Regions from separate parts of the Yersinia alsatica genome, predicted to be linked through region 2. Evidence: predicted binding sites of a transcription regulator. Region 2 holds the regulator's gene; the other holds the start of a gene.

Region 1 (4,430 bases), 1.8 Mb from region 2:
CTGGTTAGTGGCTTGGCATTAGCTTATTTGCTGTTGCAATTACTGGCGGCAGCGTTGCACTATTTTCAGGCATTGCTGTTCAATCGGGCCGCCGTGGGTGTCGTTCAACGGTTACGTATTGAAGTGATGGATGCGGCTTTACGCCAGCCGCTCAGTGCTTTTGATACCCAACCAGTCGGGCAATTGATTTCCCGCGTGACGAATGACACCGAAGTTATAAAAGATTTGTATGTAATGGTGGTGTCAACCGTACTGAAAAGTGCGGCATTAATCGGTGCAATGCTGGTGGCGATGTTCAGTCTGGATTGGCGCATGGCGCTGATTTCGATCTGTATTTTCCCTGCTGTGCTGGTGGTTATGGCCATTTTTCAGCGTTATAGCACGCCAGTCGTCCGCCGTGTTCGGGCCTATTTGGCGGATATTAATGACGGTTTCAATGAAGTCATAAATGGTATGGGCGTGATTCAGCAGTTCCGTCAGCAAGCGCGCTTTGGGGAACGTATGGAATCAGCCAGCCGCGCGCATTATGTCGCGCGTATGCAAACCTTGCGTCTGGAAGGTTTTCTATTGCGTCCGCTGCTGAGCTTATTTTCTGCTTTGGTGTTGTGTGGTTTGTTGCTGCTTTTTGGCTTCAGTCCAGAAGGCTCTGTCGGGGTTGGTGTGCTGTATGCATTTATTAACTATTTGGGCCGACTCAATGAACCGCTGATTGAACTGACCTCACAACAGTCGATCATGCAGCAAGCTGTGGTGGCCGGGGAGCGTATTTTCGAGCTGATGGATCGTGCCCAACAAGGCTATGGTACTGATGACCGCCCACTGTCCAGTGGTCACATTCAGGTTAAAAACGTCAGTTTTGCTTACCGTAGCGATAAAATGGTACTGCAAAATATTTCCCTTGATGTGCCTTCGCGCGGTTTTGTCGCCTTGGTGGGGCACACCGGCAGTGGTAAGAGCACATTGGCTAATCTGTTGATGGGCTACTATCCGGTGCAAAAAGGTGAAATTCTGCTTGATGGCCGGCCGCTACCACAATTATCACACCAAACATTGCGCCAAGGCGTGGCGATGGTGCAGCAAGACCCGGTGGTACTGGCTGATTCGTTTTTTGCCAATGTAACTTTAGGCCGTGATATCAGTGAGCAACAAGTGTGGGATGCACTGGAAACAGTGCAACTGGCCCCGTTAGTCCATGCTTTACCTGATGGCTTGCACAGTTTGCTCGGCGAGCAGGGCAACACCTTGTCAGTTGGGCAAAAACAGTTGCTGGCGATGGCGCGAGTATTGGTGCAGGCCCCACAAATTCTGATTCTGGATGAAGCCACGGCGAATATTGATTCTGGTACTGAGCAAGCAATCCAGAAAGCCCTGCAACTTATCCGGAAAAACACCACGTTGGTGGTGATAGCTCACCGCCTTTCAACCATTGTCGATGCGGATACCATCCTGGTATTACACCGTGGTGTCGCAGTTGAGCAAGGTAAGCACCAAGAGTTACTGGCGGCTCATGGGCGCTATTATCAAATGTATCAGTTGCAGTTGGTCAGTGAAGATTTAGCCGCTATAGACCAAGTAGAAACCGCGGTGAGTTAAACAATAAGCTGCGGGGCTGATGGGCCCTGCAACTTATACCTGAGAGCTTTTCGCTTTAATCCTTCCCGTGAATATCCCCGTTAATGTCCACTCGGTGCGACTCGCGCACCATAATCTGGCAAGACTATAGCGCGCAGAGGCGACCCTGCACTTCTGTGACGCGCGTCGCACTAATTTGGTGCACAAAAACTGTTCGATAATATCGATTCAGCTGCTGCTCCGTTGGATGAGTTATCTCAACCGCCCTCTGTTCGCCCTTTCCAGATTAAATTCTCATGACTCATATTTATGGCATAGCCTTTGCTTTATCTGTTGCGTGGCAGACATGAATTCGACCTAATTCGAGAAGGGGCAAATATGAAGCTGGTTACCGTGGTGATCAAACCATTTAAGTTGGAGGATGTGCGTGAAGCCTTGTCCTCTGTAGGTATTCAGGGGCTGACCGTAACCGAAGTAAAAGGATTTGGTCGCCAGAAAGGACATGCAGAACTCTATCGGGGAGCTGAATACAGCGTCAATTTCTTACCTAAAGTGAAAATTGATATCGCTATTGCTGATGATCAATTGGACGAAGTCATTGATGTGATCAGTAAGGCCGCCTATACCGGCAAAATTGGTGATGGCAAAATTTTCGTTGCTGAATTGCAACGTGTTATTCGCATCCGTACCGGCGAAACAGACGAAGCAGCACTGTAATTTGCAGGCTCAAATTTAGTGAATAGGGATGGGTTGATGATGAAAAAACTTTTATCCGTGTTGGGCCTGAGTTCGGTAGCGATGCTGCCCTCTTTGGCAATGGCCGCAGCACCGGCTGTAGCTGACAAAGCCGATAACGCTTTTATGATGATTTGCACCGCTTTAGTGCTGTTTATGACTGTGCCCGGTATTGCCCTGTTCTATGGCGGCCTGCTGCGTTCTAAAAACGTATTATCGATGATGACTCAGGTCATGGTGACCTTTGCACTGATTTGCGTGCTGTGGATACTGTATGGCTACAGTCTGGCGTTCAGTACCGGTGGTAATGCGTTCTTCGGTGGTTTTGATATGGCGATGCTCAAAGGTATTGGTTTGACCAGCCTGAGCGGCACTTTCTATCAATATATTCATGTGGCGTTCCAAGCCTCATTTGCCTGTATCACCGTCGCGTTGGTGGTGGGTTCATTCGCCGAACGTATTCGTTTCTCCGCAGTATTAATTTTTGCGGTGCTGTGGTTCACCTTCTCATACCTGCCAATGGCGCACATGGTATGGGGCGGCGGTTTCCTGGCACTGGATGGCGCGCTGGACTTCGCAGGCGGCACTGTGGTGCATATTAACGCCGCGATTGCTGGCTTGGTGGGGGCATACTTGCTGGGTAAACGTGCCGGTTTTGGCAAAGAAGCTTTTAAACCACACAACTTACCGATGGTGTTCACCGGTACAGCTATCCTGTATATCGGCTGGTTTGGATTCAATGCCGGTTCTGCCAGTGCCGCTAACGAAATTGCCGCACTTGCCTTCTTGAATACTGTTGTTGCTACCGCCGGTGCCATCCTTTCTTGGGTATTTGCTGAGTGGATTTTACGTGGCAAACCTTCACTGTTAGGTGCATGTTCTGGCTGTATCGCCGGTCTGGTTGCGATTACTCCAGCGGCAGGTACAGTGGGCGTCGGTGGTGCACTGATTATCGGTCTGGTTGGTGGGGTTGCTGGTCTGTGGGGTGTGGTTCTGCTGAAAAAATGGCTGCGGGTGGATGATACCTGTGACGTGTTCGGCGTCCACGGCGTGTGTGGGATTATCGGTTGTATTCTGACTGGCGTCTTTACTTCTGCTTCTCTGGGCGGTACAGGTTACGCGACTGGCGTGACTATGGGCCATCAAGTCGGTGTGCAGTTGTTCAGTGTGGGTGTCTGTTTGGTCTGGTCTGGTGTTGTTGCTTTCGTGGCCTACAAAATTGCGGACCTGGTGGTTGGTCTGCGGGTACCTGAAGAACAAGAACGCGAAGGTCTGGATGTTAACAGCCACGGCGAAAATGCATACAACCAGTAAGCTAAGTAGTTATTGCCCGCTGATAGGTTAGAAAAAATAACAAAGATGATGATAGCAACAGGGGCGATGGAAACATCGCCCCTGAACTATTTAGATACCGACAGTTTACTATCAACGATGCAAACGAATAACCCCTTCCTGCACCGTTGAGGCTATCAGCACCCCTTCCCGAGTATAAATCTGCCCGCGAACAAAGCCCCGAGCACCAGAGGCCGACGTGCTTTCTACCGCATACAACAGCCAATCATCCAAACGGAATGGCCGATGGAACCACATGGAATGGTCGATGGTGGCAATTTGCACACCCGGCTCAAGGAAGCCAATCCCGTGCGGCTGTAAGGCGGTCAGTAGGAAATTGAAATCAGAGGCATAGCCCAGTAAATACTGGTGAACTCGTAAGTCATCCGGCATTTTGCCATTGGCACGGAACCAGACATAACGATTGGGCTCTTCTACTGAACCTTGCAGCGGGTTGTGGAATTTTACCGGGCGCATTTCAATGGGCTGATGGCCGATAAACTTCTCCCGCACTTTTTCGGGGATGAGATGGGCAAATTGGCGGGCAATTTCAGTCTCAGACATTAACCCCTCTGGTGGGGGGACATCTGGCATCGTGTTTTGGTGCTCAAGACCCTCTTCCTGGCTTTGGAACGATGCCGTCATGTAGAAGATAGGTTTACCATTCTGAATCGCACTCACCCGACGAGCGCTGAAGCTGTTGCCATCACGCAATGTTTCGACGTCATAAATAATGGGTTTGCTGCTGTCCCCTGGGCGTAAAAAATAGCTGTGAAATGAATGAACAAGCC
Region 2 (4,430 bases):
TTGAAGTGCAGGGGTGTTAGCTACGCTCTTTCACCCGAATCACTTACTTGAGTAAGCTCATCGGGACTCATTTGCTTGCTGCCTACCTGCGACTCTAATTACTTTGGGCAATATCCTGCGTTCTTGAAGTGCAGGGTGTTTCGCACGATTACGCCGTCTCTGGCGGTAATTCAGTAATTATCTGATAAAGCTCTTCATCACTTTGTGCTGCCCGTAGACGACGACACACTGTTTTATCAGCTAATCGCTTGGCTACTAAAGACAAAGTGTGTAAGTGAGTTTTACATTGATCTGCTGGAACCAACAAGGCAAATAATAGGTCAACCGGTTGGTTATCAATCGCATCGAAAGCGATGGGTTGTTCCAAACGGATAAATACACCCACGGCACGCAGGGTGTCTTCTTCCAACTTGCCATGAGGTATCGCGATACCACTACCAATGCCAGTGCTGCCCATACGTTCGCGGGTTAATACAGCATCGAAAACGATCTGTGACGGCAGGTTAAGCTGTTTGGCAGCTAACTCGCTGATAATTTCCAAAGCCCGTTTTTTACTTGAGCAATGTACGGAGCTTTTGGTGCACTCGATATTTAATACCGAGCTTAATTGCAATGCTGGATCGTTGATCATCTCATCTTTCACTTAAGCGCTGTTTTAGACCTGATACCAGCGGGGAAATTTTCTCTCCACCGCTGGAACAGATTATGTAGCGAGTGTAGAACCTTTATCGGTTAATGTTGCTTCAATTTATCTTTATGCTTGTTCAACTGGCGGGCCAGTTTATCAACCAGAATATCAATTGCGGCGTACATATCCTCCTGCTCTGAGCTTGCATGCAACTCGCCCCCATTCACATGTACCGTGGCTTCTGCAATTTGTTTTACTTTTTCGACACTTAAAACCACATACACCTGGTTAATTCGATCAAAATATTGCTCAAGTTTGGCAAATTTAGTGGTAACAAACTCGCGTAATGCTTCGGTTATTTCGACATGATGTCCGGTAATATTGAGCTGCATAGTGTCTTCCTTCTCAGTTCAGGTCAAACCAACTGTTTACGTTGATTTGACGGCGGGATGGATAACGACTCTCGGTACTTCGCGACAGTTCGGCGCGCCACCATAATGCCTTGTTCACATAATAGTGTGGTCAGCTTGCTGTCACTCAGTGGTTTGGCAGGGTTTTCTGCCGCAACCAATTTTTTCACCAGCGCACGAATCGCGGTAGAAGAAGCTTCACCTCCGCTATCTGTATTGACGTGGCTGGAGAAGAAATATTTCAGCTCGAAAATACCCCGAGGACTATGCAGGAACTTCTGCGTGGTCACGCGGGATATTGTCGATTCATGCATATCCACGGCCTGAGCAATGTCAGCCAGTACCATGGGTTTCATAAATTCAGGCCCATTCTCAAAGAACGCCACTTGCTGTTCAACAATGCAACGCGCCACTTTCAGCAACGTTTCATTGCGGCTTTCAAGACTTTTTATCAACCATTTTGCTTCTTGCAGATTGCTGCGGATAAACTGCCCGTCGCTATCATTGCGGGTATTGTTACCCATCGCTGCATATTGCTGGTTAATTTTCAGGCGTGGAATGCTATCGGCATTCAGCTCGACCGTCCAGTGCCCTTTGTCTTTACGTACCAGAACATCTGGAATGACGTACTCCGACTCCCCAGTATTGATAGATTGGCCTGGGCGCGGATCCAGCGACTGAATCAGGGCGATGGCTTCTTTAAGTGTATCTTCTTTTAGCCGACTTAAGCGGATCATCGTGCGGAAATCGTGGTTACCCAGCAAGTCCAGATAATCGCTAATAACCAAGCGCGCTTCGGCAAGATAGGGGGTGTCTTTCGCATATTGCGATAACTGCACCAATAAGCATTCGCGCAGATTGCGAGCCGCAACGCCAATAGGATCAAAGTGTTGTATCCGTTTAAGCACGGCCTCAACTTCATCCAACCCGACGTTTTCATCCCCCATACTTTCCAGAATGTCTTCCAGAGGAACGGTAAGATAACCGGTTTCATCAACGGCATCGACGATAGAGGTGGCGATCGCGGCATCGGTTTCTGAGAAGGGTGTCAAATCAACTTGCCACATCAGATAATCTTGCAGTGTTTGAGTGGTTTCACCCTGATAAACCGGTAGTTCATCATCACTGTAATCATTGCCCATGCCCGATGGGGTGCCTGCGGTGTAAATCTCATCCCAGGTGGCATCCAGCGGTAACTCTTCCGGCATATCTTTTTGTTCTAGCGCTTCGCGAGTGTCGAGCGATTCACTGTCTACGGTTTCTTTGGCATCAATCTCTTCATGAAGATCGGTTTGCTCAAGCAGGGGGTTACTCTCCAGCGCTAACTGAATCTCCTGCTGGAGCTCAAGCGTAGAAAGTTGCAACAGGCGAATAGCCTGTTGAAGCTGCGGAGTCATGGCCAGTTGTTGGCTAAACTTGAGTTGCAAACCTTGCTTCATAATACGGTATCAATTTTCCTTAATGGATGACGAAACGGCTTTCGAGTGAAGATTAGAGGCGGAATTCTTCACCCAGATAGACACGTTTAACTTGTTCGTCAGCCAAAATTTCCTGTGGTGTGCCGTGAGCAATTAAATGCCCTTGGCTTACAATATAAGCCCGCTCACAAACGTCCAATGTTTCACGTACGTTGTGGTCGGTAATCAGAACTCCAAGGCCGCTGTCACGCAGATGCTCAATAATTTTTTTGATATCAATAACAGAAATTGGGTCGACCCCGGCAAAAGGCTCATCCAGCAGAATAAATTTAGGATTTGCTGCCAGTGCGCGGGCAATTTCAACACGGCGGCGTTCACCACCAGAAAGCGATTGACCTAGACTGTCACGTAAATGAGTAATATGGAACTCTTCCATCAACTCATCAGCACGTTCTTGACGTTGTTCAGATGAGAGGTCTTTACGGATTTCCAGCACCGCCATCAGATTGTTAAATACACTCAGGCGGCGGAAGATGGAGGCTTCTTGCGGCAAATAGCCAATCCCACGCAGGGCGCGTTCATGTAGCGGCAAGAGGCTGATATCTTCGTCATCAATCACAATACGCCCGGCGTCACGCTGGACAATGCCGACGACCATGTAAAAAGTGGTGGTTTTACCCGCACCATTCGGCCCAAGCAGGCCGACAATCTCACCGGACTTTACTGTCAGGCTAACGTCTTCGACCACTTTACGGCCTTTGTACGCCTTAGCCAGTTTTTCTGCGATTAATGTTGCCATAAATGATTACTTACTCTTCTTTTGGCCTGAAGCTGCTGGCCCTTTGTCTTGTAATTGGGACGGTAATAGCACGGTAGTGACGCGATTGCCTTTGTTACTAAAGGCTTCCATCTGCTGTTTTTTCACCAGATAAGTGATGCGATCACCTTTGATATTGCTATCAAGCTGCTCCAGATAGGCGTCACCGGTCAATATGACTAAGTCATTAGCGACTTCGTAACGCAGTTTCTGCCCGTGGCCTTTGACCGGTTTGCCACTGTCTTGCATCTGATAAAAAGTCACCGGATTACCAAAACCTTCGATGACCATTTTGTTTTGATCACCGCCCGGACGAGTCACGACAACTTTATCAGCCTTAATCTCAATGGTGCCTTGCTTGATAACCACATTATCAGTAAATGTGACGGTATTCGCCGCCATATCTAACGCTTGTTTGACCGAATCGACTAGAACGGGTTGGTCCGAATCGCCGGTTAAAGCCAATGCAGGCAAGCTTGCGGCCAAAAGTGAGCTGGCAAGCAAAAAATGACGAATTTTATTTTTGGATTTCATAAGAGGTTTTAACCTTTTCAATCAGCTCGGCGGTCTTATCCCGCAAGTTCCCACGCATTTTCATGCCGTTAGATGTAAATCCAACACCAAAGAGGGTAACTTCATCGTCTGAGGATACATCCTGAGTGATCAAATTAACCTGGGCGTTATCGGTTCTAATTTTTTGTAACTGGGCATCTGGGGTCAGGCTATCAACCTCAACGTGACCATACAAATAAAGCATTTTATCATTGGTCAGCTTGGCGCGATCAGCTCGTACTGTCCAAGTGGCGACAGCATTCTCATCAAACATGGTCATGACCGGTCGGGTAAACCATGTCAGTTCCTGTGCCGCGAAGTTCTGAACCTCTTCTGCCACCAATTTATAACTGAGTTGCCCGACCGGATTAAAGACCACGGTCACAGTATGCTGGCTTTGTGAAGAGGGCTCAGTATCATCAACCACCGGTTGAGTGGCTTGCTGATTAAAGCCCGACATATTCCAGCCAATCAATGCTAATGCAATCAGTGCTAAGGATATCGTTATCCATAGTCTTGTTTTACTCATATCGACAATCCTTTGGCACCTTCGAGTTTACCTTGGGCCAATAATATCAAATCACATATCTCGCGTACTGCACCGC

What was found. Region 2 encodes sigma-54, which starts transcription at its own class of promoters, with help from an activator protein. Its sites were predicted from a motif close to GTTGGCACANNTTTCGCTNT; they were not measured.
Region 1: glnK (P-II family nitrogen regulator) is a predicted target of sigma-54. The motif match lies at 1,881-1,900, and genes of this name have one in related genera.

What each region holds. Positions count from the first base shown of each region.
Region 1 is NZ_CP104006.1:4,334,877-4,339,306, reverse strand. It holds gene N0H69_RS19660 (SmdB family multidrug efflux ABC transporter permease/ATP-binding protein) at 1-1,593, shown strand, start outside; gene glnK (P-II family nitrogen regulator) at 1,951-2,289, shown strand; gene amtB (ammonium transporter AmtB) at 2,329-3,621, shown strand; gene tesB (acyl-CoA thioesterase II) at 3,733-4,430, opposite strand, start outside.
Region 2 is NZ_CP104006.1:1,234,523-1,238,952, forward strand. It holds gene ptsN (PTS IIA-like nitrogen regulatory protein PtsN) at 149-631, opposite strand; gene hpf (ribosome hibernation promoting factor) at 733-1,020, opposite strand; gene rpoN (RNA polymerase factor sigma-54) at 1,044-2,477, opposite strand; gene lptB (LPS export ABC transporter ATP-binding protein) at 2,530-3,255, opposite strand; gene lptA (lipopolysaccharide ABC transporter substrate-binding protein LptA) at 3,262-3,807, opposite strand; gene lptC (LPS export ABC transporter periplasmic protein LptC) at 3,791-4,354, opposite strand; gene kdsC (3-deoxy-manno-octulosonate-8-phosphatase KdsC) at 4,351-4,430, opposite strand, start outside.